3 regions of the Enterobacter sp. UPMP701 genome follow, and region 1 is predicted to be linked to each of the others. Evidence: predicted binding sites of a transcription regulator. Region 1 holds the regulator's gene; each other region holds the start of a gene.

What was found. The regulator Fur, encoded in region 1, represses iron uptake genes when iron is present. The targets are predictions, from matches to a motif close to ATAATAATGAGAACNACTATCAA.
Region 2: the regulator Fur is predicted to act here: its motif matches at 7,233-7,255, upstream of sodA (superoxide dismutase [Mn]).
Region 3: the regulator Fur is predicted to act here: its motif matches at 5,391-5,413, upstream of feoA (ferrous iron transporter A).

What each region holds. Positions count from the first base shown of each region.
Region 1 is NZ_JBSKJN010000002.1:151,982-162,694, reverse strand. It holds gene nagE (PTS N-acetyl glucosamine transporter subunit IIABC) at 1-614, shown strand, start outside; gene glnS (glutamine--tRNA ligase) at 784-2,451, shown strand; gene chiP (chitoporin ChiP) at 2,900-4,297, shown strand; gene chiQ (ChiQ/YbfN family lipoprotein) at 4,345-4,671, shown strand; gene fur (ferric iron uptake transcriptional regulator) at 4,773-5,219, opposite strand; gene fldA (flavodoxin FldA) at 5,509-6,039, opposite strand; gene ybfE (LexA regulated protein) at 6,195-6,482, opposite strand; gene ybfF (esterase) at 6,611-7,384, opposite strand; gene seqA (replication initiation negative regulator SeqA) at 7,568-8,116, shown strand; gene pgm (phosphoglucomutase (alpha-D-glucose-1,6-bisphosphate-dependent)) at 8,141-9,781, shown strand; gene potE (putrescine-ornithine antiporter) at 9,886-10,713, opposite strand, start outside.
Region 2 is NZ_JBSKJN010000012.1:57,626-68,338, forward strand. It holds partial or broken gene rhaS (rhamnose ABC transporter substrate-binding protein) at 1-228, opposite strand, end outside; gene rhaD (rhamnulose-1-phosphate aldolase) at 311-1,141, opposite strand; gene rhaA (L-rhamnose isomerase) at 1,262-2,521, opposite strand; gene rhaB (rhamnulokinase) at 2,518-3,987, opposite strand; gene rhaS (HTH-type transcriptional activator RhaS) at 4,289-5,083, shown strand; gene rhaR (HTH-type transcriptional activator RhaR) at 5,157-6,005, shown strand; gene rhaT (L-rhamnose/proton symporter RhaT) at 6,006-7,040, opposite strand; gene sodA (superoxide dismutase [Mn]) at 7,329-7,949, shown strand; gene yiiM (6-hydroxyaminopurine reductase) at 8,016-8,690, shown strand; gene cpxA (envelope stress sensor histidine kinase CpxA) at 8,791-10,164, opposite strand; gene cpxR (envelope stress response regulator transcription factor CpxR) at 10,161-10,713, opposite strand, start outside.
Region 3 is NZ_JBSKJN010000010.1:75,851-86,563, forward strand. It holds gene envZ (two-component system sensor histidine kinase EnvZ) at 1-1,315, opposite strand, end outside; gene ompR (osmolarity response regulator transcription factor OmpR) at 1,312-2,031, opposite strand; gene greB (transcription elongation factor GreB) at 2,260-2,733, shown strand; gene ACWKXT_RS18935 (Tex family protein) at 2,820-5,150, shown strand; gene feoA (ferrous iron transporter A) at 5,454-5,681, shown strand; gene feoB (Fe(2+) transporter permease subunit FeoB) at 5,712-8,030, shown strand; gene feoC ([Fe-S]-dependent transcriptional repressor FeoC) at 8,042-8,278, shown strand; gene ACWKXT_RS18955 (YdgH/BhsA/McbA-like domain containing protein) at 8,312-8,581, opposite strand; gene bioH (pimeloyl-ACP methyl ester esterase BioH) at 8,693-9,466, opposite strand; gene gntX (DNA utilization protein GntX) at 9,503-10,186, shown strand; gene nfuA (Fe-S biogenesis protein NfuA) at 10,248-10,713, shown strand, end outside.

The DNA of each region.
Region 1 (10,713 bases):
CCATCCAGGTTATCGTGGGTGCTAAAGCTGAATCTATCGGCGATGAAATGAAAAAAGTGGTCGCCCGTGGACCGGTCGCTGCCGCCTCCACGGACGGCGCGCCAGTGGCTGAAGCGCCTGTTGCAAAACCGCAGGCGGTGCCAAACGCGGTGACCATCGCTGCGCTGGTTTCTCCTGTCACCGGTGACGTGGTTGCGCTTGAGCAGGTGCCTGACGAAGCGTTCGCCAGCAAAGCGGTCGGTGACGGCGTGGCGGTGAAACCAACGGACAAAACCGTTGTGTCTCCGGCAGCCGGTACTATCGTGAAAATCTTCAACACCAACCACGCGTTCTGCCTGGAAACGGAAAAAGGCGCGGAGATCGTTGTCCATATGGGTATCGATACCGTTGCGCTGAACGGTCAGGGCTTTACTCGTCTGGTGGAAGAGGGCGCAGAAGTGGTGGCAGGCCAGCCGATTCTGGAAATGGATCTGGACTTCCTGAATGCCAACGCGCGCTCGATGATTAGCCCGGTCGTGTGCAGCAACATCGACGACTTCAGCGGTCTGGTACTCCAGGCGAAAGGTCAGGTGGTTGCGGGTCAGACACCACTGTACGAGATTAAAGGCAAGTAATCGCTCCTGAGTAGAGTCATGCCTTTAGCGGCGGGGGATATCCTCCGCCGCTTTTTTTTGCACCATTTGCCCCCATTATTTTCTTCCGGGACGTTTTAAGGGTTGTCACTACGTCCGGCTTATAAGATCATATGCCGTTATACGTTGTTTACGCTTTGAGGAATCCACGATGAGTGAGGCAGAAGCCCGCCCGAGTAACTTTATTCGTCAGATCATCGATGAAGATCTGGCCAGTGGTAAGCACACCACAGTCCATACGCGTTTCCCGCCGGAGCCGAACGGTTACCTGCACATTGGTCACGCGAAATCGATCTGCCTGAACTTTGGTATTGCGCAAGACTACCAGGGCCAGTGCAACCTGCGTTTCGATGACACCAACCCAGTAAAAGAAGACATCGAATACGTTGAGTCCATCAAAAACGACGTGCAATGGCTGGGCTTTAACTGGTCTGGCGATATCTGCTACTCCTCTGACTATTTTGATCAGCTGTATGCCTACGCGGTTGAACTGATCAACAAAGGTCTGGCGTATGTCGACGAACTGTCTGCCGATGAGATCCGCGAATACCGCGGTACGCTGACTGCGCCTGGCAAAAACAGCCCGTTCCGCGATCGCAGCGTGGAAGAGAACCTGGCGCTGTTTGAAAAAATGCGTGCCGGTGGCTTCGAAGAAGGTAAAGCGTGCCTGCGTGCCAAAATCGACATGGCATCGCCGTTCATCGTAATGCGCGATCCGGTGCTGTACCGCATCAAATTCGCAGAACACCACCAGACCGGCAACAAGTGGTGCATCTACCCGATGTACGACTTCACCCACTGCATCAGCGATGCGCTGGAAGGCATTACGCACTCGCTGTGTACGCTGGAGTTCCAGGACAACCGTCGTCTGTATGACTGGGTGCTGGATAACATCACCATTCCTGTGCATCCGCGCCAGTACGAGTTCTCTCGTCTGAATCTGGAATACACCGTGATGTCCAAGCGTAAGCTGAATCTGCTGGTGACCGACAAGCATGTTGAAGGCTGGGACGACCCGCGCATGCCAACCATCTCCGGCCTGCGCCGTCGTGGTTACACTGCCGCCTCTATTCGTGAGTTCTGCAAACGCATCGGCGTGACCAAGCAGGACAACACCATTGAAATGGCGTCTCTGGAATCCTGCATTCGTGAAGACCTCAACGAAAACGCCCCGCGCGCAATGGCCGTTATCGATCCGGTAAAGCTGGTTATCGAAAACTACCCGCAGTGCGAAAGCGAACTGGTCTCCATGCCTAACCATCCGAACAAACCGGAAATGGGAAGCCGTGATGTGCCGTTCAGCGGTGAAATCTGGATCGACCGCGCTGACTTCCGCGAAGAAGCCAACAAGCAGTACAAGCGTCTGGTGCTGGGTAAAGAAGTGCGTCTGCGTAATGCCTACGTCATCAAAGCCGAGCGCGTAGAGAAAGATGCAGAAGGGAATATCACCACCATCTTCTGTTCTTATGATGCTGAAACGCTGAGCAAAGATCCGGCGGATGGCCGCAAGGTGAAAGGCGTTATCCACTGGGTGAGCGCTTCCCACGCGCTGCCGGTTGAAATTCGTCTGTACGATCGTCTGTTCAGCGTGCCTAACCCGGGCGCAGCGGAAGACTTCCTGGCAACCATCAACCCGGAATCGCTGGTAATTAAACAGGGTTATGCGGAGCCATCGCTGAAAGCGGCTGAAGCGGGCAAAGCGTTCCAGTTCGAGCGTGAAGGTTACTTCTGCCTGGACAGCCGTTACAGCACCGCTGAAAAACCGGTATTTAACCGCACCGTAGGCCTGCGTGATACTTGGACGAAGATCGGCGAATAATATTGCTGCTCTGGTCAATGAGAAACAAACGCCGCTTATTGCGGCGTTTTTTTATTGTATGATCATATCGTTATAGCGGAGCTAAAATAGGGCTGGCTGATATTTCAGGTCAATGCGGTGCTACTTATTTTTCTAAAAAAAAGTTTGTATATTTTCACCAGAAAGGAATAAGTAGAAATTAGCGAAATTTAACGGCTTTATCCTCCAGAAATTAACGGCTTGCCCCGTCAAACCTCGCCTCGCGCTAAATGTTACAAACCACTACCAATTATGTGCACTTCGTCATAATCCTGACTTTTGCCCACTAAAAAGCATTGATAATTCGCGTCGCGAAAAATAACCTAAAGACGGTAGTTAATTCGAGGGTATTTATAACTACCCCTGACCATTTGGTCTTTTCTGTTTTTCGCCGTTTAAGGCGTTTTAATTCGTCAAAGAGGAATAATCTATGCGTACGTTCAGTGGCAAACGTAGTGCGCTGGCGCTGGCTATCGCCGGTGTGACAGCAATGTCGGGCCTGGTGGTTGCGCCAGAGGCGAAAGCGGCAGGTTTCATCGAAGATTCTACCCTTACGGGCGGTATTTATTACTGGCAGCGTGAGCGTGACCGTAAAGACGTCACTGAAGATAAATACAAAACTAACCTTTCTCATTCCACCTGGAACGCCAACCTGGATTTCCAGTCAGGCTATGCCGCCGATATGTTCGGTCTGGATATTGCCGCGTTTACCGCAATTGAAATGGCTGAAAACGGCGATAGCGGTCACCCGAACGAAATTGCGTTCTCCTCCAGCAATAAAGCTTACGATGAAGACTGGTCCGGGGATAAAAGCGGTATCAGTCTTTATAAGGCCGCAGCGAAATTTAAATACGGCCCGGTCTGGGCGCGTGGGGGCTATATTCAGCCAACCGGCCAGACGCTGTTAGCACCGCACTGGAGTTTTATGCCGGGCACCTATCAGGGTGCGGAAGCGGGGGCTAACTTTGACTATGGCGATGCGGGTGCGTTGAGCTTCTCCTATATGTGGACCAACGAGTACAAAGCGCCGTGGCACATTGAGATGGACAAGTTTTACCAGAACGATAAGAAAACCAAAGTCGATTACCTCCACTCGCTCGGCGCGAAGTACGACTTTAAAAACGACCTGGTACTGGAGGCCGCATTTGGTCAGGCAGAAGGCTATATCGATCAGTATTTTGCGAAAGCCAGCTACAAATTTGATATCGCCGGCAGCCCGCTGAGCACCAGCTACCAGTTCTACGGTACGCGCGATAAGGTCAGCGATGGTAGTGTAAATGACATTTATAACGGCACCGCGTGGCTGCAGGCGTTGACCTTCGGCTACAAGGTTGGTCAGGTTGATTTACGCCTGGAAGGAACGTGGGTGAAGGCGGAAGGGCAGCAGGGCTACTTCCTGCAACGTATGACCCCAACCTATGCCTCGTCCAACGGCCGTCTTGATATCTGGTGGGATAACCGCTCTGACTTCAACGCCGACGGCGAAAAAGCGGTCTTCTTCGGCGCAATGTATGACCTGAAAAACTGGAATCTTCCAGGCTGGGCAGTGGGTGCTTCTTACGCTTACGCCTGGGACGCAAAACCTGCCGATATGGCTACGCCGGATGCGTACTACGATCCAAACTATCGCCTGAAAGAGTCCTCTTACAGTCTGGATGCTATCTACACCCTGCAGGAAGGCCGTGCGAAAGGCACGATGTTCAAACTGCACTTCACGCAGTATGACAACCACTCCGATATCCCGAGCTACGCGGGCGGTTACGGCAACATCTTCCAGGATGAACGTGACGTGAAATTCATGGTTATCGCCCCATTCACTATCTTCTGATGAACGCACCGGCGGAGTAACTCCCGCCGGTATGGAGAGTGCACATGATGAAAAAAATCGTAATCGTCGCGCTGTTGGCATCAGGGCTGGTGGCGTGCGCGCAAACTCAGGCGCCAAAAGAGGACTCCCGTCTGAAGGAGGCGTATAGCGCCTGTATTAATAGTGCGGAAGGATCGCCGGAGAAAATTGAAGCCTGTCAGAGCGTGCTGAATGTGCTGAAGAAAGAGAAAGCGCATGAGCAGTTTGCAACACAGGAGAATATACGCGTGATGGATTACCAGGCCTGTATCCAGGCGCGTAAAACCGGTAACGATCAGGAAGTCGCGAAGCGTTGCGATAAGATCTGGAATGAGATACGCAATAACAATAAATAAGTGATTTCATGCCCGGTGGCGCTGCGCCACCGGGCTTTTTATTGCCCAAAAAAGGCAAAAAAAAGCCAACCTTTCGGCTGGCTCAGAGTATGAACGCTAACTTATTTTGCGTCGTGCGCGTGTTCATTTTCGCGGCAATCACCTTCAGCGCAGTGACCGTAAAGGTACAGGCTGTGGTTGGTCAGGCGGATGCCATGACGAGCTGCGATTTCACGCTGACGCGCTTCGATAGAATCGTCGCTGAATTCAATGACCTTGCCGCAATCGAGGCAGATCAGGTGATCGTGGTGCTGCTGCTGGGTCAGTTCGAAAACAGATTTACCGCCTTCGAAATTATGACGGGTAACAATGCCCGCGTCATCAAACTGGTTCAGCACGCGATAAACGGTGGCCAGCCCAATCTCTTCACCCATGTCGATAAGACGTTTATAGAGGTCTTCCGCACTGACATGGTGATTGTCTGGACCCTGAAGCACTTCAAGGATTTTTAACCGAGGAAGCGTTACTTTCAGGCCAGCCTTCTTTAATGCGGTATTGTTGTCAGTCATGCGGAATCTGTCCTGTTGCTAAACGATTCACTTCTGTAGGAAGTGACAGAAAATGCACCTGGGATAATGCGTCTCATTATAGAACTGCCATGGTTAAATGAAAACTGCAAGTCTCAGGCAAAGTATGCTTATAAAAATGGGGTATCACCAACAAACTTGCTCAATGGAAACCACATTTTACCAGGGAGACATTGTACAGGTCTGGACGAAAAAGTTAAAAGTTTGTAGCAATTAATTTAATCGGTTTTACCTGGAAAACGGGCGCAACCGGAGTTGCGCCGCAAGGAAATCAGGCGTTAAGGATGTCGTCCAGGTTCAGTTCTTCTCTAACCTGCTTAACCCATTTTTCAACACGCTCTGCAGTCAGTTCTGGCTGACGGTCTTCATCGATGGCCAGGCCAACGAAGTGGTCGTCATCTGCCAGACCTTTAGAGGCTTCAAAGTGGTAACTCGCCGTTGGCCAGTGGCCGACAATCGCCGCACCGCGTGGCTCAATGATGTCGCGGATGGTACCCAGCGCGTCACAGAAGTACTCGGCGTAATCTTCCTGATCGCCACAACCGAACAGGGCAACCAGCTTGCCGTTGAAGTCCACCTCTTCCAGCGTTGGGAAGAAATCATCCCAGTCGCACTGGGCTTCACCGTAGTACCAGGTAGGAATACCCAGCAGCAGGATGTCATAGCCCTCGAGATCTTCTTTGCTGCTCTTGGCGATGTCATGCACATCAGCAACGTCTTTACCGAGCTGTTTCTGAATAGTTTTTGCGATATTTTCGGTATTGCCGGTATCACTGCCGAAGAAAATGCCGATGATTGCCATGAGTAAAATAACCTCTTGAAACTTAATGGTATGGTGGCGCAAATTGTCCACGGATAAGGGCAATAATAGCAGAACAGGCAACCCTGCGGAAACCGCTATCGCGCAGGACTGCACTCTGTGCTACATGAAAAGGGCGATAAAGGGGATTTTCAGACTTATGCCTGGTTGCGCAACGTCTCTAGCTGGGCGATCAACATCTCTTCAATGAGCTCGCTGCGGCTGATATTACGCGCCTCCGCCAGTTCATTAAGCGCATCGACCGCATCGGCGTTGAGCTTCAGTTCGACACGCTTAAGCCCACGATTTTTATCGCGTTTAAGCTGATTGCGTTTATTAATACGCAGCTGTTCATCGCGCGAAAGCGGATTCGTTTTCGGTCGTCCCGGTCGACGCTCATTCGCGAACAGATCTAGTGTCGTACGGTCCGTTTGTTCTTTGGCCATGATTCTGAGACTTCGGGGGAAACACGCCGCCCTGCTAATGCCCGGGCGATAAGCGCGCCATCATACATCACCAAAAACGGCACGCCAACGACTGGAAGCCCGCAGTCTTCCAGTCGCTCTCTTTTTAATCAATTTGCAGTATCAGCGAGATAGCGGCGGATGGCGCGCAGTACGGCGTCCGGTTTTTCGGCGTGAACCCAATGCCCGGCCCCGGCAATCACGTGGGCGCGCGCCTGCGGGAACTGTGCCAGCAGCACGTCGCGGTACGCATCGGTGACGTAAGGCGAGTTGCCGCCGCGGATAAAGAGGGTAGGGTGCGGCCAGGCGGGGACGGTTTCCCAGCCCACGATATTATTGTACTGGTCCCACAGCACCGGCACGTTAAAACGCCATTGGCCGTCAACGAACGATTTCAGCAGAAACTGCACCACGCCTTCTTCATCAAGATGCTCGCGCATAACGGCCGCGGCCTGCTGACGCGTTGAAACGCCAGCTTCAGTCACCGCATTGATCGCCGCGAAAATTTCATCGTGACGGCGAACGTCGTAATTGACGGGCGCAACATCAATGACCACCAGCCCGGAAATTCGCTCAGGGGCCAGCGCAGTGAGCGCCATCACCGCTTTGCCGCCCATTGAATGCCCGATAAGCGTCGCTTTCTGGATATTATTCGCATCGAGGGTGTCCCGCAGATCCTGCGCCATGGCTGCGTAGGTCATCTCCTCCGAGCGGCCTGAAAGCCCGTGATTGCGCATATCTACCTGGAGAATATCGTGATCGGAAACCAGGTCGCGGGCCAGCACGCCCAGATTATCCAGGCTGCCAAACAGCCCGTGAACCAGCACGATGGGGGAATTATTGCTCGGCGATTGTGCAGTTTGCGCTCGGGTATTCAATTTCATGGCAAAGTTCTTTTTTTACGTATGTCAGGTTAGGGTATCATGTTGACCATTCTGCCGCCCGGCTGCAAGGTTCCAGTTTAATCTGACTTTTGCCGCCAACCTGGTTTGACGCTATCCGCTGTTGGGATTTGACCTTATAATCCCAATGACTTGTATTCAGATAAGATATCGCACTGGATTAAGATGAAAACAATCGAAGTTGATGACGAACTCTATCAGTATATTGCCAGCCAGACTCGGCATATCGGGGAGAGCGCGTCCGACATTTTACGGCGCATGCTTAAAATTTCCGCCGCTTCACAGCCTGCCACCCCAGCTTCCAAAGATGTCGTGTCTCAGCCGAGCGTTGTTGCACAAGTCAAACCTGCCGTGACGCCGGTTAAAGATAAAGTGCGCGCGATGCGCGAGCTGCTGCTCTCCGATGAATACGCGGAGCAGAAAAAGGCGGTTAACCGTTTTATGCTGGTGCTGTCTACACTTTACTCCCTGGATAACAAAGCGTTTGCTGAAGCGACCGAGTCGCTGCACGGCCGTACCCGCGTCTATTTCGCCGGTGACGAGCAGACGCTGCTGCAAAATGGCAATCAAACCAAACCTAAACATGTCCCTGGCACTCCGTACTGGGTGATCACCAATACCAATACGGGCCGCAAGTGCAGCATGATTGAACACATCATGCAGTCCATGCAGTTCCCGGCGGAATTGATTGAAAAGGTTTGCGGTACAATTTAACCCTTGCATCAGAAGGACCCGGTAATGGCAAATCACAGCCGTGCAGGCCAACCTGCACAACAAAGCGATTTGATTAACGTCGCTCAGCTGACCGCGCAGTATTACGTGCTGAAACCGGTCGTGGGCAACGCAGAACACGCAGTGAAGTTTGGTACATCTGGCCACCGCGGTAGCGCGGCGCGCCACAGCTTTAACGAACCGCACATTCTGGCCATTGCTCAGGCCATTGCGGAAGAGCGCGCTAAAAACGGCGTTACCGGTCCGTGCTACGTGGGTAAAGATACCCATGCGCTGTCTGAACCAGCGTTTATTTCCGTGCTGGAAGTGCTGGCGGCGAACGGAGTGGACGTGATTGTTCAGGAGAACAATGGTTTTACTCCAACGCCTGCGGTTTCAAACGCTATCCTCGTGCACAATAAAAAAGGCGGCGCGCTGGCGGACGGGATCGTTATTACCCCATCCCACAACCCGCCAGAAGACGGCGGCATCAAGTACAACCCGCCTAACGGTGGTCCGGCAGATACCAACGTCACCAAAGTAGTGGAAGATCGTGCAAACGCGCTGCTGGCCGACGGCCTGAAGGGCGTAAAACGTATTTCTCTTGATGAGGCGATGGCCTCCGGCCACGTGAAAGAGCAGGATCTGGTTCAGCCGTTCGTCGAAGGGCTGGCGGATATCGTCGATATGGCGGCTATCCAGAAAGCCGGTCTGAAGCTGGGCGTGGATCCGCTGGGTGGTTCCGGTATCGAATACTGGAAACGCATTGCCGAGCACTACAAGCTGGATCTGACCATCGTGAACGATCACGTCGATCAGACCTTCCGCTTTATGCACCTGGACAAAGACGGCGCGATCCGTATGGACTGCTCCTCCGAGTGCGCGATGGCGGGCCTGCTGGCGCTGCGCGACAAGTTCGACCTGGCGTTTGCCAACGACCCGGACTACGACCGTCACGGTATCGTCACCCCGGCAGGGCTGATGAACCCGAACCACTATCTGGCTGTCGCTATCAACTACCTGTTCCAGCACCGTCCGCAGTGGGGCAAAGAGGTGGCTGTCGGTAAAACGCTGGTCTCTTCCGCCATGATTGACCGTGTGGTCGACGCGCTGGGCCGCAAGCTGGTGGAAGTGCCGGTGGGCTTTAAGTGGTTTGTTGACGGTCTGCACGACGGCAGCTTCGGCTTCGGCGGTGAAGAGAGCGCAGGGGCATCCTTCCTGCGCTTCGACGGCACCCCATGGTCAACCGATAAAGACGGCATCATCATGTGCCTGCTGGCGGCGGAAATCACCGCGGTCACCGGTAAGAACCCGCAGGAACACTACAATGAGCTGGCGGCACGCTTTGGTGCGCCAAGCTATAACCGCATTCAGGCTGGCGCGACCTCTGCACAGAAAGCTGCCCTGTCCAAACTCTCCCCTGAGATGGTCAGCGCAAGCACCCTGGCAGGCGATCCGATCACCGCGCGTCTGACGGCGGCACCGGGTAACGGTGCGTCTATCGGTGGTTTGAAAGTGATGACCGAAAACGGCTGGTTCGCCGCGCGTCCATCCGGTACGGAAGATGCGTACAAAATCTATTGTGAAAGCTTCCTCGGCGCTGAGCACCGTCAGCAGATTGAGAAAGAAGCGGTAGAGATTGTCAGCGAAGTGCTGAAAAACGCATAAGTGATGTTCGGGGGCGGGATGATGCCCTCACCCCGGCCCTCTCCCACAGGGAGAGGGAGAAAACACTAAAAACGGCAACCCCTGGGTTGCCGTTTTGCTTTTACCTAACTATGTTTGTTCTTCAATTCAAATCTCGGCGACACCAGGCCGTACAGCGTCCAGCCCATAAAGGTCACCATCGCGCCGTAGAGCATCGCTTCCTGACCGGATGAGTAGAGCGCATAGAAGCTGTAAATCGCCCCAATCAACGCCACAATATTCGCCGCACGCGCTTTGCGAGGATCCACCTTCGCCACTTTCTGAATAATCACCAGCGCCGCCATCGACAGAATGTACGGAATGATGTTCGTCACCACCGCCAGGTTAACCAGCACGTTAAACTGGCTGTTCAGCGACGGGCTAATGGTCATCAGCGACAATCCGCTCTGGAAAATCACAATCGCCAGCATACCCTGCACCGGCGCATCCGCTTTGGTCACGCGGGAGAAAATTTTCGGGAAGTAGCCTTCGTCAGCCGAAGATTTAAACACCTGCGCAATGGTGAACTGCCAGCCGAGCAGCGAGCCGCAGCAGGACATGACCATCAGCCCCATGATCACTTTCCCGACTTCCGGCGTAAACATCTGCGCGAAGGCCAGCCCGAACGGTGCCGTGGAGTTAGCCAGATCCATATTCGGTACGATGCCCGCAATCACGTTGGTCGAGACGATATAGATCACCGCGGCGCCCAGCGTGCCGCCGAGGACCGCAATCGGGACGTTCTTTTCCGGATTCTCTACCACTTCCGCGTTCGCGCAGGCGGATTCCAGACCGAGGAAGGCCCACAGCGTCATGGCGATAGACGAGCCCACTGCGGTAAAGAACGGCACGTGGTGCGGGTTCCAGGAGTTGGCGTACAGCGTCGGGCTAAACCAGAACCAGCCGATAACGCA
Region 2 (10,713 bases), on a different contig from region 1:
TCCGTTCAGCACCTCGATCTGCGCTTCTGCCGTGGTGGTGGTCGGGCCGGTATAAATCACTTTTACATCGCCTAACTCTTTGGCCGCCTCCTGCGCGCCGACGTTCGCTGCTTCGAAGAATCCATTCCCTAAGGACTTCGCCACCAGGGCGATTTTCACTTCAGCTAAAGCGGAACCGGACAACGCCAGAGCGGCAACGGTGAGGATCAAGCTTGTCTTTATTTTCATTGCTTTTACTCCACTGACTTGAGTTAGTTGTAGGGATTGCAGGTGGTTTTCGCCCCGTCTCGGTGAGCGGGGCGCGATGTTGTTATTTGTACAGATCTAACGCAGACTGCATCGGGGTGACGCCAAAGCGTTTGCCCAGGGCGATCAGCTCTTCCCGGGTGATGGTCTGCTTCATGCCGCCCATGGAATAGACCTTCACCAGCACCTCCGCGGATTTCTCGGCGGTGTCGATCAGGCCAAAGGTTTCATCCAGCGTCGGGCCGCTGCCAAACACGCCGTGGAACGGCCACAGCACCAGAGAGTGCTTTTGCATATCCACGGCGGTTGCCTGGCCGATTTCGTCGGTACCCGGCACCATCCACGGCAGAATGCCGACGCCGTCCGGGAACACCACCAGACACTCGGTGCTGCCTTCCCACAGTTTGCGGGTGAAGAAATCAGAATTGTTTTCCAGCACGTAGGTCAGGGCGATCAGGTTGGTGGCGTGGCAGTGCATGATCACGCGGTCCTTGCCATTAGTCGCCTTGATGCGTTCGCAGTGGGAGAGGAAGTGCGCCGGCAGTTCAGAGGTGGGGACCGCTTCATCCGTGAGTCCCCACAGAATGTGGTAGCCTGCGCCGTCGCTGTCCACTTTTACCACGCCGAGGTTGGCCTGCGGGTCGAGCTGGACGTTGCGGAAAAACTTCCCGGAGCCGGTGACGATAAACGGCGTGTTGGCGAGTAGCGGCATCGGCTGACTCAGGGCGATATAGCGCGGCTTCTGGTGGAAATCTGCGGCGAACGGTTCGATATCCGCATCGTCCAGGCGCAGCGTCAGGTTGCCGCCGTTGCGCTCGTCCCAGCCCTTCAGCCAGGCGTCAGAGGTGGCTTTGATCATGCCCTGGACGAACCAGGAGGTGGTGATGGTCTGCATAGTTTTCTTTTCCAGTTATCGTGGTGAGAGTTTCCCCTCATCCTAACCCTCTCCCCAAAGGGGAGAAGGGATGGTTTGCTCCCTCTCCCCTTTGGGGAGAGGGCAGGGGTGAGGGGCCAGTTACCCGCGCTGACTCAACACGTCTTTCTCATACGCCCGCACGTTGTCCAGCCACTGGCTGCCTGCCGGCGCGTCGCTACGCTGGCAGTACATCTCCCACACCGCCTGCCACGGCAGGGATTTCTGCTCTTCCAGCAGCGCCAGACGCGCGGTGTAGTCGCCGTTAGCCTCCAGCTGTTTCAGCGCGCCGACAGGCTCCAGCAGGGCGCGCAGCAGGGCTTTTTTCATGTTGCGGGTGCCGATTACCCACGCCGCGATGCGGTTGATGGAAGCATCGAAGAAGTCGAGGCCGATGTGGACGCGGTCAAAGAGGTCGTGGCGGATGATTTCGCTCGCAATCGCCTGGGTTTCATCATCCAGCAGCACCACGTGGTCGCTGTCCCAGCGCACCGGGCGGCTGACGTGCAGCAGCAGGCGCGGCACGTAGAGCATGGCAGCGGAGATTTTGTCGGAGATCACCTCGGTCGGATGGAAGTGACCGGCATCCAGGCACAGCGCGGTCTGGCGGCTGGTGGCGTACCCCATGTAGAACTCGTTCGAGCCGACGGTGTAGCTCTCGGCGCCAATGCCGAACAGCTTGCTCTCCACGGCGTCGATGTGGTGCGCCGGATCCAGCTTCTCGCTGATGGCTTCATCCAGCGCGGACAGCAGGCGCTGACGCGGGGCCAGTCGGTCTACGGTGATGTCCTTCATGCCGTCCGGGACCCAGATATTCATCACCGACGGCGTGCCAAGCTGCTCGCCGAAATACGCCGAGACGCGGCGGCTGGCTTTGACATGGTCGATCCAGAACTGGCGGATTTCGTCGTTGGCGTGCGCAAGGGTAAACCCGTCCGCGCTCAGCGGGTGCGAGAAGCAGGACGGGTTAAAATCGAGACCCAGCCGGTTGGCTTTCGCCCACGCCACCCAGTGCTTAAAGTGCTCCGGTTTGATTTCGTTACGCGCGACCGGCTCGTCGGACTCCAGATAAATGGCGTGCAGATTCAGGCGTTTTGGCCCGGGGATCAGGCTCAGCGCCAGCTCCAGATCCGCACGCAGTTCGGTAGCGTTGCGCGCTTTGCCCGGGTAGTTACCCGTGGCCTGAATGCCACCCGTCAGGGAACCGCCCGGATTCTCGAAACCGGCGACGTCATCACCCTGCCAGCAGTGCATGGAGACGGGCAGACGGTCGAGCTGGCGCAGCGCCTTTTCGACATCCACGCCGACGGCGGCGAAACGCTGTTTAGCCAGGCCCCAGGCTTGTTCAAGTTGAGTGGTCATGCGCAAAGCTCCTTAGTCAGTCGTTTTTGCTGAAACTGCGCCCGATAGCGGGCAATTTCATGGCAGGGATGGGGGGTGAAGGTGGTCAGGCTGTGATTCGCCGTCACCACCGACCGGAAATCGTCAACGTTTGAAAGTTCGTCCAGGGTCATCAGCTGAATGCCGATATTGCCGAGCGTGGAGGCTTCAACCGGACCTGCCACCACGGTAATGCCGCAGGCATCCGCGCAGAGCTGGTTCAGCAGCTGGTTCTGGCAGCCGCCGCCCACGATATGCAGCTGCGTGAACGGTTTGCCGCGAAGGTCAGCCAGCTCGCTCAGGATGTCGGCATAGAGCAGGGCGAGACTGTCAAAAATGCAGCGCGCCAGCTCGGCGGGGCGGGAAGGTACCGGCTGCCCCGCTTCAAAACAGGCGGCCTGGATTTCAGCGCTCATGTGCGCCGGGTTGATAAAGCGGTCGTCGTTCGGGTTAATCAGGAAGGTGCAGGCCTTCAGCGTTTCGGTTTCCGCGATAAGCGCGGGCAGGTCGGTGATGTTCTGCTCTTTCAGCACCCGCTGGAGCAGCCACAGGCCCATGATGTTCTTCAGCACCCGGTAGCGCCCTTCGGCGCCACCTTCGTTAGTGATGTTCGCCGCCATCGCGGCATCGCTGGTGTACGGCGTTTTGCTCTCAAAGCCCATCAGCGACCAGGTGCCGGAAGAAAGGTACGCCGCGTCTTTGCCGGCGAGCGGCGAGGCAATGACCGCGCTGGCGGTATCGTGGCTGGCGACGGCAACGACGGGGATTTCATTCCCCTGCGGGCAAATCCACTGACCGATCACATTTCCGGGGTGCGTTGGCGTGCCGAACCAGGACGGCGATGCGCCCGTCCACGCCAGCAGGTTTTCGTCCCAGTTATCGGTGTTGATGTTCACCAGTTGGGTGGTGGTGGCGTTGGTGTATTCCCAGTTCATGTTGCCGGTCAGACGGTAGCTTAAGTAGTCCGGGATTAGCAGTGCATGCGCCACCTTTTCGACCAGCTCTGGCTGTTGCTCCACCAGCGCGCGCAGCTGGTACAGCGTGTTAAACGGCAGAAACTGGATGCCGCTGCGACCATAGATGTTCTCCTTGCCAAGCTGCGCGATGGCGTGCGCCATCAGCCCAGCGGTACGGCTGTCGCGGTAGGAAACGGGCAGGCCGACGCGTTCGCCGTGACTGTCCAGCAGCACGTAATCCACACCCCAGGTATCAATGCCGATACTGTCGATGCGAATACCGTCCTTGCAGACGTTATGAAGTCCGGTGCGGATCTCCGCCTCCAGCGCATCGATATCCCAGGTAACAAAACCGTCCTGTTTTTGCAGACAATTGGCGAAACGGTGCATTTCGCGAAGCGTAAGGGTGTGCAGGTCACAGTCCCAGGTGGCGAGCATTACACGGCCGCTGGATGCGCCTAAATCGACAGCCACACAATGGCGAAAAGTCATGGTCGGGTCCTTTCTTAAGTCATTAGCGAGGAGTGTAAGAAAGGGAAGAAATAGCCACCTTCTCGCCACTGACAGCCCAAATCTCGCGCTGGCAAGAAAGCAAAGATGAACGTGAGGGAGTTCACAGTTTCCAGTAATGGCGGGGTTTGCAGGCAGTGTGACGCTGACCGCATTTCCCGATCTTTCCGCTCGTTTCTTGAAAAAACGGCAGCTTTTGCGCGGTTTGCTGTCAAAAATTTAAGGTGAGCGAGGAAAGCCTTAATTACTATTTTGAGAACTTTTCTCATTGGTGGGGGCCGTTATGACCGTACTGCACAGCGTCGATTTTTTCCCTTCGGGGGCATCTCCCGTCGCGATTGAGCCACGGCTTCCTCAGGCTGCGTTCCCGGAACATCATCATGATTTTCATGAGATTGTGATTGTTGAGCACGGAACGGGCATCCACGTGTTTAACGGTCAGCCGTATACCATCAGCGGCGGTACGGTGTGCTTCGTGCGCGACCACGACAGGCATCTGTATGAACATACCGACAACCTGTGCCTGACCAATGTGCTCTATCGTTCTCCGGATGGGTTCCAGTTTCTTTCCGGGCTGAATCAGCTGTTGCCGCAGGAGAAGGACGGCCACTACCCGTCGCACTGGCGGGTGAATCAGTCCACGTTGCAGCAGGTGCGGCAGCTGGTGAGCCAGATGGAGCAGAGCGAGGACGGGCAGGAGACGCACGCCATCGCCACCCGCGAGCTGCTGTTTATGCAACTGCTGGTACTGCTGCGGCGCAGCAGCCTGGTGGAAGGGCTGGAAGATCATTTTGCCGAAGATGTCTGCTGGGAAACGCTGGCAGATGACTTTTCGCTCTCGCTGCGCACGCTGCATCGTCAGCTCAAGCAGCATACCGGGCTGACGCCGCAGCGCTACCTCAACCGTCTGCGCCTGATCAAAGCGCGTCACCTTTTACGTCATACCGACGAAAGCGTCACCGATATCGCCTATCGCTGCGGATTCGGCGACAGTAACCACTTTTCGACGCTTTTTCGCCGTGAGTTTAGCTGGTCGCCGCGCGATATTCGTCAGGGTAAGGACGCGTTGCTTCAGTAACGCGAGAGTAGTCACCGTTTTCAGGCCGCAAAAACGCTAATAATGTCCGGTTATTCGCCGTAGAGGTTGTGGTGTGGCTGCTCAACTCATTCTTCGCAAAGATGATTTTTTTGCCTCCGCAAGTCAGGCCGTTGCGGTGGCCGACCGTTATCCGCAAAATGTCTTTGCCGAGCACACCCATGAGTTCTGCGAGCTGGTGCTGGTGTGGCGTGGCAACGGCCTGCACGTCCTCAACGACCGACCCTACCGCATCACGCGTGGAGACCTGTTTTACATTCGCGCTGAAGACAAGCACTCTTACGCCTCGGTTAACGATCTGGTGTTGCAGAACGTCATCTACTGCCCTGACAGGCTCAAACTGAATGTCGACTGGGCGGGCAACATCCCGGGCTTTCCTGATACCAGAGGCGAACCGCACTGGCGCTTAAGCAGCAACGGTATGGCTCAGGTGCGCCAGACCATTTCCCAGCTGGAGCAGGAGAGCCAGAAGAGCGATCCGGTGGCAAACCAGATGTCGGAGCTGCTTTTCGCCCAGCTGGTGATGACCCTCAAACGTCATCGTTACGCCACGGATAATCCCTCCGCCACCACGCAGGAAGCGCTGCTGGATAAGCTCATCACCCGGCTTGCGGGTAGCCTGAACAAGAGTTTCGTGCTGGAAAAATTCTGCGAGCAGGAGCAGTGCAGCGAGCGCGCGCTGCGCCAGCAATTCCGCACCCAGACGGGGATGACGGTCAACCATTATCTGCGTCAGCTGCGCATCTGCCACGCCCAGTATCTGTTACAGCATACGGAGCTGATGGTGAGTGAAGTGGCGATGCGCTGCGGCTTTGAGGACAGTAACTACTTTTCGGTGGTGTTTAACCGCGAGGTGGGGATGACGCCGGTTCAGTGGCGTCATCGCAGTCGAAAAGCAGCGTAATCAATTCGCCATGCCGAGGCCGACGATATTGGCCGCAATGATAATCACCACGCAGCCCAGGCTCAGCACGCCAATCGGACGACGCCCGGCGTTGTTCCACTCCTTCAGCACCAGCCCAACCAGCCCACCGCACAGCACGTAGAAACTCATGTGCAGCATCCAGCTCATATAGTCATACTGCGGCGGAATGCTGGCGTGACCCCAGGCGTAGAAGAAGAATTGCAGATACCACATCAGGCCGCCGAGCGCGGAGAGCAGGACGTTGGTGACGATCAGCGGTTTTGCCAGCGAGAAATCGGCTTTTACCGACAGCTTCTTTACTTTTGCCAGACGAATGAAGCAGAAACCGAGGTTTATCAGCGCGCCACCGCCCATGATCACCACGTAGCTTGGCAGGGCAACGTACAGCGGATCGACGCCCAGCGCCGCAGCGGCGTCGTGCATCGGTTTGGCGGCGTTCATGGCGAACGACATGCCCGCCGAGAAGACGCCGCACATCACCGCCAGCAGCAGCCCTTTCTTCAGATTGAACTCTTCGGCCCTGATGCCCATCTTGCGTTCTTTTAGCTGGCCTGCGCGGGTGACGATCCCCACGCCGATTACTGCCACCAGCACGCCCAGCAGCGTCATTCGCCCGCCCTGGGTGTTGATCAGTACGTCGAAGTTGCCGTTGAGGATGGGCGTCATCAGCGTGCCGACGATCAGCGTAATGCCAATCGCGATGCCGATGCCCATCGACATGCCGAGGTAGCGCATGGTGAGGCCGTAGTTGATATTACCGATGCCCCACATCGCGCCGAACAGGAATACCGGCAGCAGGGTGGAGGCGTTGAAGGAGGAGAAGTAGCCCCAGAAATCGGGTAGCAGCATGGCGCTGATTGTCCACGGCAAAATCAGCCAGGACACGGTACCGCCAACGGACCACATGGTTTCCCACGACCAGCCTTTCACCTTTTTGAACGGGGCATAGAAACAGGCTGCACTGGCTGCGCCTATTAAATGCCAGAAGATACCCATCGTAATCGCATGATTCATTTTTACGTCCTCATCGTTTTTATAGCCGGAGGCTTCCCCCCGACTTGATGAGTGTAAAAATTAGGCGGTTCAGGAACCTTCAGACGATTGCCGCACTTTTGTTTTGAATGGCAATCAGCACGTTAAGCGCGTGAGCAGACTCACAATTCCTTTATTTCTCAAAAACCGAATAACCTTATAAAAACTACGGCATTGATAATCATTTTCAATATCATTTAATTAACTATAATGAACCAACTGCTTACGCGGCATTAACAGCTGTGCCGCCCGACAATAATGGAGAGGATTATGAGTTATACACTGCCATCCCTGCCGTATGCCTACGACGCACTGGAACCGCATTTCGACAAGCAGACGATGGAAATCCATCACACTAAACACCACCAGACCTACGTGAACAACGCGAATGCTGCGCTGGAAAGCCTGCCAGAGTTCGCTAATCTGCCTGTGGAAGAGCTGATCACCAAGCTGGACCAGCTGCCGGCAGACAAGAAAACCGTGCTGCGTAACAACGCTGGCGGTCACGCTAACCACAGCCTGTTCTGGAAAGGCCTGAAAACCGGTACCACCCTGCAGGGCGACCTGAAAGCGGCTATCGAGCGCGATTTCGGTTCCGTTGACAACTTCAAAGCGGAATTCGAGAAAGCCGCTGCAACCCGTTTCGGCTCTGGCTGGGCGTGGCTGGTTCTGAAAGGCGACAAACTGGCGGTGGTTTCTACCGCTAACCAGGACTCCCCGCTGATGGGTGAAGCTATCTCTGGCGCATCCGGCTTCCCAATCCTGGGTCTGGACGTGTGGGAACACGCTTACTACCTGAAGTTCCAGAACCGTCGCCCTGACTACATCAAAGCCTTCTGGGATGTGGTGAACTGGGACGAAGCAGCAGCGCGTTTCGCCGCTAAAAAATAAGGTTGCATTGACGCCTGTGAGAAGCGAGTCTGATGACTCGCTTTTTTTGTATCTGAAGGAGTAGAGATGCATTATCCGGTGAATGTATTTACAGGCAAGGTAAGGGAATACGACGGCAGCCGCCCGAGCGCCATCGCCAAAATTCAGGTCGACGGGGAGCTGACGTTAACCGACCTCGGGCTGGCGGGTGACGAGCAGGCCGAAAAGAAAATCCACGGCGGGCCGGAGCGCGCGCTGTGCCACTATCCTCGCGAGCACTACCAGTACTGGAAAGCCGAATTCCCCGAGCAGGCGGATCTCTTCGTCGCCCCCGCGTTTGGCGAGAATCTCTCCACCGAAGGGCTCACCGAAAAGAACGTGTTTATAGGTGATATCTACCGCTGGGGCGACGCCCTGATTCAGGTGACGCAGCCGCGCTCGCCGTGCTTTAAGCTTAACTACCACTTCGGAATTCAGGATATCTCGGCCCAGCTGCAAAAAGCGGGTAAAACCGGCTGGCTGTACCGCGTGGTGCTGGCAGGGCAGGTGTCAGCGGATGCACCGCTTGAGCTCGCGTCGCGCCTGAGTGAGGTGTCGGTGTACGAGGCCTGCGCAATTGCCTGGCATATGCCTTTTGACGATGAACAGTATCATCGCTTGCTGTCGGCGGCGGGGTTGTCTACCAGTTGGACAAGAACGATGCAGAAGCGGCGCGTAAGCGGCAAGATCGAGGATAATTCTCGGCGATTGTGGGGGAAATAACTGCCCCCTCACCCTAACCCTCTCCCCATAGGGGAGAGGGGACGGCTCGGTGCGGTCTTTTCACCCTCGCCCCTTTGGGGAGAGGGCCGGGGTGAGGGGATTACGAACGCTTATACAGCGGTAGCCACAGCGTTAACCGCAACCCGCCCAGCGGGCTGTCGTCGGCTTTCACCCAGCCGCGGTGCTGCTGCATGGCGGTTTCAACAATTGCCAGACCCAGCCCCGTACCACCAGATTCACGGTCACGAGCCTCATCGGTACGGTAGAACGGACGGAAAATCTGCTCGCGGTCTTCCGGGCTGACGCCAGGACCGTCGTCATCGACAATGACCGTAATCCCGTCTTTATCCACCGAAAACGCCACTTCAATCTTCGTGTGCGAATAGCGCAGGGCGTTACGCACGATATTCTCCAGCGCGCTTTCCAGTGTGTTGGGGTTACCGTAGAGCGGCCACGGGCCCGGCGGGAAGTTGACGGTAAAGGATTTTCCCATCTGTTCCGCTTCGAACGCCGCGTTGTCCAGCACCTCGTGCCACAGGTGATTGGCTTTCACCGTTTCGCTCACCAGCGCATTTTTCTGCTGATTGCGCGACATCACCAGCAGGTCGTTAATCATGCTGTCCAGGCGATGCGCTTCCGTTTCAATACGCTCCAGCTCTTTGCTCTCACCGCTGCGGCGACGCAGCAGGGCGGTACCCAGCTGTAAGCGCGTGAGTGGGGTGCGCAGCTCGTGCGAGATATCCGAAAGCAGGCGCTGCTGCGCGGTCATCATGCGATCCAGCGCGCTCACCATCTGGTTAAAACTGGTCCCGGCGGCAAGGAACTCCTGCGGCCCGGCTTCCAGTTCCGGGTGTTGTCGCAGGTTGCCCTGCGCCACTTCATCTGCGGCATTTTTCAGCTTACGCGCCGGTTTTGCCAGGCTCCACGCCAGCCATAACAGCAGCGGGGAACTGACCAGCATCGTGACGATCAGCAGCAGAAGCGGACGGTCAAACAGCAGGTTGATGAAGTCGGACTGGGAACTGCTCGCAGGGCGAATCAGATAGAGCTGGTAATTGTCTTCCCCATCTCGCACCGAGAAAGGACCGACCATCTCTACCCGACCATATTTCTTCTTCTGTGGGTGATCGGCGTTATCCGCCTGACCAATAAAGTTGCGGATGATCTGCATTTCATTGCGATCGGCCCCAATGACGCGGCCTTCGCTGGTCACCAGCAGCAGGCGTTGTCCGGGCGGCGCCCACTTGTCGATAGCGCGAAATAATCTGCGCCACCACATTAAATCGTTCGGCGGATCGTTTGCCAGCTCGGCTTCCACGTGCTGCTCGATCATCACGCCCTGACGTTGCTCGCTGTCGAGCAGCTCCGTCATCTGGCGTGAGTCGAGTTTTGGCAACATCAAAACGAGCATTAAAACCAGTGCCAGCGTTAGCCAGAAGATGGCGAAGATGCGGGCGGTTAAGCTGCCTATCATGAAGCGGAAACCATCAGATAACCGCGGCCACGCAAGGTTTTAAACCATGGGTGACCGTCTTTACGCTCCGGCAGCTTACGGCGCAGGTTAGAGATGTGCATATCGATAGCGCGGTCAAACGGGGTGAGGCGTTTGCCCAGCACTTCCTGGCTTAAATGTTCACGCGATACGACCTGGCCGAGATGCTGCGCCAGCAGATACAGCAGGGTGAACTCGGTGCCGGTCAGTTCCAGCGTTTCACCGTCGAAGCTCGCTTCCTGGCGGCCCGGGTTCAGGCTCAGGGAGTCCACTTCAAGCGTAGGTGAGCTGTTGTCAGTATTTTGCTGCTGCTCGCTCCAGTGGGAACGACGCAGGATCGCGCGAATACGGGCCACCAGTTCACGATCGTTGAACGGCTTAGGCAAATAATCATCCGCACCCAGCTCAAGGCCGAGAACGCGGTCAAGCTCGCTGCCGCGGGCGGTCAGCATGATAACGGGGGTCTGGTGTGTCTGGCGAAGCTCTTTCAGCGTATCAATACCGTTTTTCTTCGGCATCATTACGTCGAGC
Region 3 (10,713 bases), on a different contig from region 1:
GCACCGGCAGCCAGGCGCGAATGCTTAACCCGCCCCGCTCGCTGGTACCAATCTCCAGCAGTCCGTTATGGTTATCCACAATTCGCTGCACGATCGCCAGGCCTAAGCCCGTTCCGCTGGTGCTGCGCGCGCTGTCGCCGCGCACAAACGGCTGGAAAAGATGCTTACGCTGCTCAGGCTTAATGCCCGGACCGTCGTCTTCCACCTGGAACCAGGCGCGGTTGAGTTCAGACCCGCTGCTGACCTTAATCCAGCCATTGCCGTAGCGCGCCGCGTTGACGACCATATTGGCGACGGCACGTTTGATGGAGAGCGGATGCATGCGTACCTGAATTTCACCCGCCTGAAGGTCGGTATCAATCTCGCGCTCGTAGCCGCTTTCCGCCGCCACCACCTCGCCCAGCACCGCGTTCAGATCGGCCATTTCCATCGGCATCTCCTGCCCGGTACGCAGGTAGTCGATGAACTGCTCGATGATGGCGTTACACTCTTCGATGTCCTTGTTAATGGACTCCGCGAGATAACCGTCTTCTTCCCCCATCATCTCCGTCGCCAGACGAATACGCGTCAGCGGCGTGCGCAGGTCATGACTGACTCCCGCCATCAGCAGCGTACGGTCATCCGCCAGCTGCTTCACGCCTGCCGCCATATGGTTAAAGGCGCGCGTCACCGAACGGACTTCAGAGGCGCCATACTCGCGCAGTGGAGGAGGTATTATCCCTTTACCGACCTGCAGCGCCGCGTGCTCCAGGTCGACCAGCGGTCGGTTCTGGATACGGATAAACAGCCACGCGCCGCCTATCGCCAGCAGCATAATGGCCAGGGTGTAGCGGAACAGCGGAGAAAAATCGCCCTGATGGATTTCCGTCAGCGGGACGCGCACCCAGATATTGGGTGACAGCCAGGTTTTCAGCCAGACGACGGGCGAGCTTTTGTTGACCTCAACGCGCACTTCCGTTGGGCCGCCCAATTGCTGCGCCATCTGCTGGCTCAGGAATTCATAGTGCTGCGCCCAGCGCAGGCCCGCGTCTTCCGCCGCTTCGTTGGAGTAGAGCGAAATGCCCAGCTCACGGTAGATTTCACGGCGGAACGCCGGGGGAACAACCAGCTGCGTGCCGTCCTCCAACTGCAGCTTATCGGTCATCAGCATACGCACTTCGTAGGCCAGGACCTTATTAAACTGCTGTAGGCTCGGCAGGATCGCAAAGTTCAACACCACCAGGTAGGTCGTCACCAGGCTGACGAACAGCAGGGTGACGATCAGTAACAGGGTGCGGGCAAACGAGCTTCGCGGCGAGAAGCGCATTCGCCTCATGCTTTAGAACCGTCCGGGACGAACACGTAGCCCAGACCCCACACGGTCTGAATATAGCGAGGATGCGCTGGATCTTCTTCCACCATGCGGCGCAGGCGGGAGATCTGCACGTCGATGGAACGTTCCATTGCGGAATATTCGCGTCCGCGCGCCAGGTTCATCAGCTTGTCGCGGGAAAGTGGCTCGCGCGGGTGGCTGACCAGCGCTTTCAGTACCGCGAACTCGCCACTCGTGAGCGGCATTGGCTCATCTTCACGGAACATCTCACGGGTGCCAAGGTTCAGCTTGAACCTGCCGAAGGCAATGACGGCTTCTTCCTGGGACGGCGCACCCGGCAGCTCGTTCGCCTGACGGCGCAGCACGGCGCGAATACGCGCCAGCAGCTCACGCGGGTTAAACGGTTTTGGAATGTAGTCGTCCGCGCCGATTTCGAGGCCCACGATACGGTCAACCTCTTCACCCTTCGCCGTCACCATGATGATTGGCATCGGGTTGCTCTGGCTGCGCAGACGTCGGCAGATGGAAAGCCCGTCTTCGCCAGGCAGCATCAGGTCAAGGACCATCAGATGGAAAGATTCACGGGTCAGCAGACGATCCATCTGCTCAGCGTTCGCGACGCTACGAACCTGGAAGCCCTGCTCGGTCAGATAACGCTCAAGCAGCGCGCGCAGGCGCATGTCGTCATCCACGACCAGAATTTTGTAGTTCTCTTGCATTGTGTGTACTCCCAAAGGTTCGGATAGTCTTTGTAACAGCGTATTCTAAAAAAGTGCACGTATTCGACCAGCGAATTCTGGTATAAATTCTAGTCGAAATTGTTACAAAGCATATTTAACAGCAGCTTATCTGCTCATTTCATCACATAAATCATTATTAATCCTGTCTGTTACACTGTGTGGTACGTATTGTGCGCAAGACAGAAAACCGGCAGCAAAGGCTTCACGATGAAAACGCCCCTGATCACCCGCGAAGGGTACGAAAAGCTTAAAAAAGAGATGGATTACCTGTGGCGCGAAGAGCGTCCTGAGGTAACCAAAAAAGTGACCTGGGCAGCAAGCCTGGGGGATCGCAGCGAAAATGCGGACTATCAGTACAACAAAAAGCGACTGCGTGAGATCGATCGTCGGGTACGCTATCTGACCAAATGCCTCGAAAATCTCAAAATTGTCGATTACTCCCCGCAGCAGGAGGGCAAAGTGTTCTTCGGCGCGTGGGTGGAGATAGAAAACGACAACGGTGACACCCTGCGTTTTCGCATCGTCGGCTATGATGAAATTTTTGGTCGTAAGGATTACATCTCCATCGACTCCCCGATGGCGCGCGCGCTGCTGAAAAAGGAAGTGGGTGACCTGGCCGTCGTTCAGACCCCCGCCGGTGAAGCCAGCTGGTACGTCAATGAGATCGACTACGTAAAATAGTCCGAGAGCGCCCTCCCCGGCTGGCATTTTGCCGTGTCAGCCCGTATAACTATCCCCTGATTTTTGACCCACAAGATGATAAAGCCATGATGAAAGATTCGCTCTGCCGCATTATTGCGGGTGAACTTCAGGCCAGAGCCGAACAGGTAGAAGCTGCCGTTCGCCTGCTTGATGAAGGGAACACCGTGCCGTTTATTGCACGCTATCGTAAGGAAGTCACCGGCGGTCTGGATGACACGCAGCTGCGTAACCTGGAGACCCGTCTGGGCTATCTGCGCGAGCTGGAAGACCGACGTCAGGCGATCCTGAAATCCATCGGCGAACAGGGCAAGCTGACCAGCAAGCTGGAAAGCGCCATTAACGGCACCCTGAGCAAAACCGAACTCGAAGATCTCTATCTGCCGTACAAGCCGAAGCGCCGCACGCGCGGGCAGATTGCGATTGAGGCGGGCCTTGAGCCACTGGCCGACCTGCTGTGGAACGAGCCTTCGCACGACCCGGAAACCGAAGCGGCGAAATTTATCGATGCCGACAAAGGCGTCGCTGATACCAAGGCCGCTCTGGACGGCGCGCGCTACATCCTGATGGAGCGCTTCGCGGAAGACGCCGCCCTGCTCGCCAAAGTGCGTGATTATCTGTGGAAGAATGCGCACATCGTCTCTACCGTCGTCGCGGGTAAAGAGGAAGAAGGCGCGAAGTTCCGCGACTACTTCGATCACCACGAACCGATTTCAACCACGCCTTCACACCGCGCGCTGGCGATGTTCCGCGGCCGCAACGAAGGCGTGCTGCAGCTCTCCCTGAACGCCGACCCGCAGTTTGACGAGCCGCCGAAAGAGAGCCACTGCGAGCAGATCATTATTGACCATCTCGGCCTGCGCCTGAACAACGCTCCGGCGGACAGCTGGCGCAAAGGCGTGGTGAGCTGGACCTGGCGCATCAAGGTGCTGATGCACCTTGAAACCGAGCTGATGGGCACCGTGCGCGAGCGCGCCGAAGATGAAGCAATTAACGTCTTCGCCCGTAACCTGCACGATCTGCTGATGGCCGCCCCTGCGGGCCTGCGCGCAACCATGGGTCTCGATCCGGGCCTGCGTACCGGCGTGAAGGTCGCTGTCGTTGACGGCACCGGTAAGCTGGTCGCCACTGACACCATTTACCCGCATACCGGGCAGGCAGCGAAAGCGGCCGTCGTGGTAGCGGCGCTATGCGAGAAGTACAACGTGGAGCTGGTTGCCATCGGCAACGGTACGGCCTCACGTGAAACCGAGCGTTTCTACCTCGACGTGCAGAAGCAGTTCCCGAAAGTGACGGCACAGAAAGTGATCGTCAGTGAAGCGGGCGCATCGGTCTACTCCGCCTCTGAACTGGCGGCGCAGGAGTTCCCGGACCTGGACGTTTCCCTGCGCGGTGCGGTCTCCATCGCTCGCCGCCTGCAGGATCCGCTGGCGGAGCTGGTGAAGATCGATCCGAAATCCATCGGCGTGGGCCAGTATCAGCACGACGTGAGCCAGACTCAGCTGGCGCGCAAGTTGGACGCGGTCGTGGAAGACTGCGTAAACGCCGTCGGCGTGGACCTGAACACCGCTTCCGTTCCTCTGCTGACCCGCGTGGCGGGCTTAACCCGCATGATGGCGCAGAATATCGTGGCCTGGCGTGATGAGAACGGACAGTTCCAGAACCGTCAGCAGCTGCTTAAAGTGAGCCGCCTGGGGCCAAAAGCGTTTGAGCAGTGTGCGGGCTTCCTGCGCATTAACCACGGCGATAACCCGCTGGATGCTTCCACCGTTCACCCGGAAGCGTACCCGGTTGTAGAGCGCATTTTGGCCGCCACCCAGCAGGCGCTGAAAGATCTGATGGGCGACAGCAGCGCGCTGCGCAACCTGAAAGCGGTGGATTTCACCGACGACAAATTTGGCGTGCCAACCGTCACCGATATCATCAAAGAGCTGGAAAAACCGGGCCGCGATCCGCGTCCAGAGTTTAAAACCGCGACCTTTGCTGACGGCATTGAGACCATGAACGATCTCCTGCCGGGAATGGTGCTGGAAGGTGCAGTGACCAACGTCACCAACTTTGGCGCGTTTGTCGATATCGGCGTGCACCAGGACGGTCTGGTGCATATCTCATCCCTTGCCGACAAGTTCGTTGAAGACCCGCACACCGTGGTCAAAGCGGGCGACATCGTGAAGGTGAAAGTGCTGGAAGTGGATCTGCAGCGCAAGCGTATTGCTCTGACCATGCGTCTGGACGAGCAGCCGGGCGACACCAACGCGCGCCGTGGCGGTAATGGCGGAGGCCGTGAACAGCAACGTCCGGCAGCGAAAGCCGCGAAGCCACGCGGACGTGACGCACAGCCAGCAGGCAACAGCGCGATGATGGACGCGCTGGCAGCGGCGATGGGTAAGAAACGCTAATGCTGTAAATGCCCCTCACCCTAACCCTCTCCCCAAAGGGGAGAGGGTCGGGGTGAGGGGAAAAATTATATCGTAAAATATGAAACCGATTGCATATCCATATTTAAACCGCTATTTATCACTCCATTAACAAATACGCTTTTTATTCCTTCCCGGGTATTTCCGTAAATATTGAGCAAGGTCAATCTGACCGCAAATTAATACGATTAACAACATCCGGTCACATTTTTATTATTGCTGATAAAAACTATTCTCATTATCATCGCAGTGTAGATTATTTAACCTTTCGTGGAATCAGGCATTATGCAATTCACTCCAGACAGTGCATGGAAAATTACCGGTTTTACCCGTGAAATTAGCCCGGCCTATCGGCAAAAGCTGCTGTCGCTGGGCATGCTGCCGGGCTCGTCATTCCAGGTCGTGCGCGTGGCGCCGTTAGGCGATCCTGTTCATATCGAAACCCGACGCGTCAATCTGGTTCTGCGTAAAAAAGACCTCGCATTAATAGAAGTCGAAGCCTTATCCCGATAACAAGCCAGCGGTTTCAGTGAGTCTAAAAAAATGAAAAAGTTAACTATTGGCTTAATTGGCAATCCTAATTCCGGCAAGACAACGTTATTTAATCAGTTAACCGGCGCTCGCCAGCGCGTCGGCAACTGGGCGGGCGTGACGGTTGAACGTAAAGAAGGCCAGTTCACGACAACGGACAATCAGGTCACCCTGGTTGACCTTCCCGGCACCTACTCCTTAACCACCATTTCGTCACAGACCTCGCTCGATGAGCAGATCGCCTGTCACTACATACTGGGTGGCGACGCGGATCTGCTGATTAACGTGGTTGACGCCTCCAATCTTGAGCGAAACTTATACCTGACGCTGCAGCTGCTGGAGCTGGGGATCCCCTGTATCGTGGCGCTCAACATGCTCGACATTGCGGAGAAACAAAAGCTGCGCATCGACGTCGATGCGCTCTCCGCGCGCCTGGGCTGTCCGGTGGTTCCGCTGGTCTCAACGCGCGCTCGCGGTATCGACGCCCTGAAGCTGGCGATTGACCGTCACGCGGGAAACCGCGACGTTGAGCTGGTGCACTACGCCCAGCCCCTGCTGCGCGAAGCCGATCTGCTGGCGCAGGAAATGGACAGCAGCATGCCAGCAAAACAGCGTCTGTGGCTCGGCCTGCAGATGCTGGAAGGGGATATCTACAGCCGCGCCTATGCAGGTGACGCAGCAGATAAACTTGACGTCGCGCTCGCACGCCTGAGCGATGAACTGGACGACCCCGCCCTGCACATCGCCGATGCGCGCTACCAGGCCATCGCCTCGATTTGCGACGTGGTCAGTAACGCGCTTACCGCAGAACCCAGCCGCTTTACGGCGGCGGTGGATAAGATTGTACTTAACCGCTTCCTCGGTTTGCCGATCTTCCTGCTGGTGATGTACGTGATGTTCCTGCTCGCGATTAACATCGGCGGCGCGCTGCAGCCCATTTTTGACGCCGGTTCCGTCGCGGTCTTCGTACACGGTATTCAGTGGGTGGGTTACACCCTGCACTTCCCGGAATGGCTGACCATCTTCCTTGCACAGGGGATTGGCGGCGGTATCAACACCGTCCTGCCGCTGGTGCCGCAGATCGGCATGATGTATCTGTTCCTCTCGTTCCTGGAAGACTCCGGCTACATGGCGCGCGCCGCCTTCGTGATGGACCGTCTGATGCAGGCGCTGGGCCTGCCGGGTAAATCCTTCGTCCCGCTGATCGTCGGCTTCGGCTGTAACGTGCCGTCGGTAATGGGCGCACGCACCCTGGATGCACCGCGTGAACGTCTGATGACCATCATGATGGCGCCGTTTATGTCCTGCGGTGCCCGTCTGGCAATCTTTGCCGTCTTTGCAGCTGCCTTCTTTGGCCAGCAGGGCGCACTGGCGGTCTTCTCGCTGTACGTGCTGGGCATCGTGATGGCGATCCTGACCGGCCTGATGCTCAAGCACACCATCATGCGCGGTGAAGCGTCACCGTTCGTGATGGAGCTGCCGGTCTATCACGTTCCGCATCTGAAAAGCCTGGCGATCCAGACCTGGCAGCGCCTGAAAGGCTTTGTGCTGCGCGCCGGTAAGGTGATTGTCATCGTCAGTATCTTCCTGAGCGCGCTGAACAGCTTCACCCTCAGCGGTCAGGCGGCAGACAACATCAATGACTCCGCCCTCGCCTCCGTCAGTCGCGTCATCACGCCGGTCTTCAAACCGATTGGCGTACAGGAGGATAACTGGCAGGCGACCGTGGGCCTGTTCACCGGTGCGATGGCAAAAGAGGTGGTCGTCGGGACGCTGAACACGCTTTACACCGCAGAGAACATTCAGGAGCAGGAATTTAACCCGGCGGAGTTTCACCTCGGTGACGAACTGCTGGGTGCCGTAGAGGAAACCTGGCAGAGCCTGAAAGACACCTTCAGCCTGAGCGTGCTGGCTAACCCGATTGAGGCCAGCAAAGGCGACGGCGAAATGGCGACCGGGGCCATGGGCGTGATGGGCGAGAAATTTGGCAGCGCCTCTGCCGCCTACAGCTACCTCATCTTCGTGCTGCTGTATATTCCGTGCATCTCGGTGATGGGGGCAATTGCCCGTGAATCCAGCCGCGGCTGGATGGGCTTCTCCATTCTGTGGGGGCTGAATATCGCTTACTCGCTGGCGACGCTGTTTTATCAGACCGTTAACTTCAGCCAGCACCCGCGCTACAGCCTGGTCAGCATCCTGGCGGTCGTCCTGTTTAATGTGATTGTGATTGGACTGCTGCGCCGGGCGCGGAGCCGCGTTGATATCAACCTGCTGGCGACGCGTAAAACCCCGACCACCTGCTGCAACAGCCCGGCTGGCGACTGTCACTAAGAGGGAAACAGATGGCATCGTTGATTCAGGTTCGTGACTTGCTGGCGCTTCAGGGGCGGATGGAGGCAAAACAGCTCAGCCTCAGCCTGCATACGCCGCAGCCGATGATCGATGCCATGCTGGAACGCCTGGAAGCGATGGGTAAAGCCGTGCGGATTCAGGAGGAAGCGGAGGGTTGCCTCTCCGGCAGTTGTAAAAGTTGCCCGGAAGGAAAGGCCTGCCTCAGGGAATGGTGGGCTCTGCGCTAATAAAGCCGGGCATTGCTGCCCGGCTTTATCGTATTACTTATAGACGTCCGCAGTAGCGCGCACGTTTTTGGTCTGTTTTTCTGCGCTGGTGACAACGTAGTATGCCCCGCCCAGCTCATCCGCTTTCTTCGACAGCTCTTTTCTTGCATCCATCGGCGCGGTGGTGTCAGACGTAGAAATCTCACCAATTTTCGTCAGATTCATCCCGGCAACTTTATCTTTTTCCAGCTCTTTTGCTGCAAAGACGCCAAATGACAGTGACCCAATAACCAGAGAAGTGACAATACCTGTAACAAGTTTCATAGCCTGACTCTCCATAGGATTGTTGTTTTGATTATCGTAGGCAGAACAACCGCAACGACATCTGGAGTATGGTTGCGGTGTGTTACTTTTTCCAGGCTGGATAGAAAATAATCAGTCTAAACGTTGACTTAACGCAATGAGCGCTGAACAAAATTCAACCGGGTGGGAGATAAACGGCGCATGTGCGGCTTTGGCAATGACCTGTGATTCGCTGTCCGGCCAGAGGGAATCCAGTAATGGAACCACTTTGCGCGGTACCAGCCCGTCGAGATAGCCATAGATGCGCAGGTGCGGCAGGGTCAGCCCGGCCAGCGGCTCACGCAGGTCAACCGTTTTCAGGATCTCAAGCCCTCCGTTAAGCACGTCAACGTCCGGCATCGGCAGGGAAAGTACCACCTGTTTCAGCGCTCTGGCATCCTGGCGCGCGGTTTCGGTCCCCATCGTCTGCAAGGCGAGGAATCGCTCGACGGTCCGCTGGAAATCGTCGCTCAGCTGCTGCTGAAAGCCCGCCAGAACCTCAGGTTTGATGCCGGGCCACGCCTCTTGCGCACTAAAGCATGGCGACGACGCCACGGTGACCAGCGCCCTTACGCGCTCGGGCCAGGAGAGCGCAATCTGGCTTGCCACCAGCCCGCCCAGACTCCAGCCCAGCCAGATGGCATTTTGCGGCGCGGCGTCCACAACCTGCCTGGCCATCTCATCAAGCGACATCGCGCCAAAGCCGCGGCTGCGGCCATATCCCGGCAGATCAACCAGATGTAACGTAAAGTGCGAGGCAAGTTCCTCGCTTATGCAATGCCATACTTCCGCATTCAGGCCCCATCCGTGCAGCAGCACAAGATGGCAATTTCCTGTCCCTACGGTCTGCCACCACAGCGTCTTCATCAGTTACTGTTCTCTTTTTTCACATGGAGGTTGCACATGCTAACAGTGCCTGGCTTGTGCTGGCTATGCAAAATGCCGCTTGCCCTCAGCGCGTGGGGTGTCTGTTCCGTCTGCACGCGCTCGCTGGAAAGGCCAATCACCCGCTGCCCACAATGCGGTTTACCGGGGACTCACCCCGATTTGCCCTGCGGCCGCTGCCTGAAAAAATCCCCACCGTGGCGCGCGCTGGTTGCCGTGGATGATTATGTTCCGCCATTGAGCGGGCTTATTCACGCCCTGAAGTTTTCCGGCCAGAGCTCGCTGGCGCCGCCCCTTGCCCGCCTGTTACTGCTGGCGGTTTTACAGGCGCGACGCACCCGCGCTCTGCCGAAAATCGATATGGTTGTGAATGTCCCCTTATACCGACGCCGGCACTGGCGGCGCGGCTATAACCAGAGCGACCTGCTCTGTCGCCCGCTCGCCCGGTGGCTGGGCTGTCGCTATGATGCCAGCGCACTTACCCGCGTGCATGCCACCGCCATCCAGCATCAGCTCAACGCCCGGCTTCGCAAAAGAAACCTTAAAAATGCCTTTCGCCTTGAATTGCCGGTCAGCGGCCTCCATATCGCCATCGTGGATGACGTCGTCACCACAGGCAGTACCGTTGCTGAACTTTCCCGACTGCTTTTGCAAAGCGGCGCCGCGTCGGTTCAGGTATGGTGTCTGTGCCGTACCTTGTAGCCCTTCTTCAATGGGCGTATGATTATACCCAGGTAATTTAGTCAACTATTAGGCCAAAGCTATGATCCGTATTTCCGATTCTGCACAAGCGCACTTTGCCAAACTGCTGGCAAATCAGGAAGAAGGGACGCAGATCCGCGTGTTTGTGATCAATCCAGGCACTCCGAATGCAGAATGTGGTGTTTCTTATTGTCCTCCGGACGCTGTGGAAGCAACTGACACTGCCCTTAAATTTGAACAGCTCACCGCGTATGTCGATGAACTGAGCGCGCCGTATCTTGAAGATGCGGAGATCGACTTTGTCACCGACCAGTTGGGTTCTCAGCTGACCCTGAAAGCCCCGAACGCGAAAATGCGTAAAGTCTCTGACGATGCGCCGCTGATGGAGCGCGTTGAGTATCTGCTGCAATCCCAGATCAACCCACAGCTGGCGGGCCACGGCGGTCGCGTTTCCCTGATGGAAATCACCGAAGACGGCCTGGCGATCCTGCAGTTCGGCGGCGGCTGTAACGGCTGTTCCATGGTCG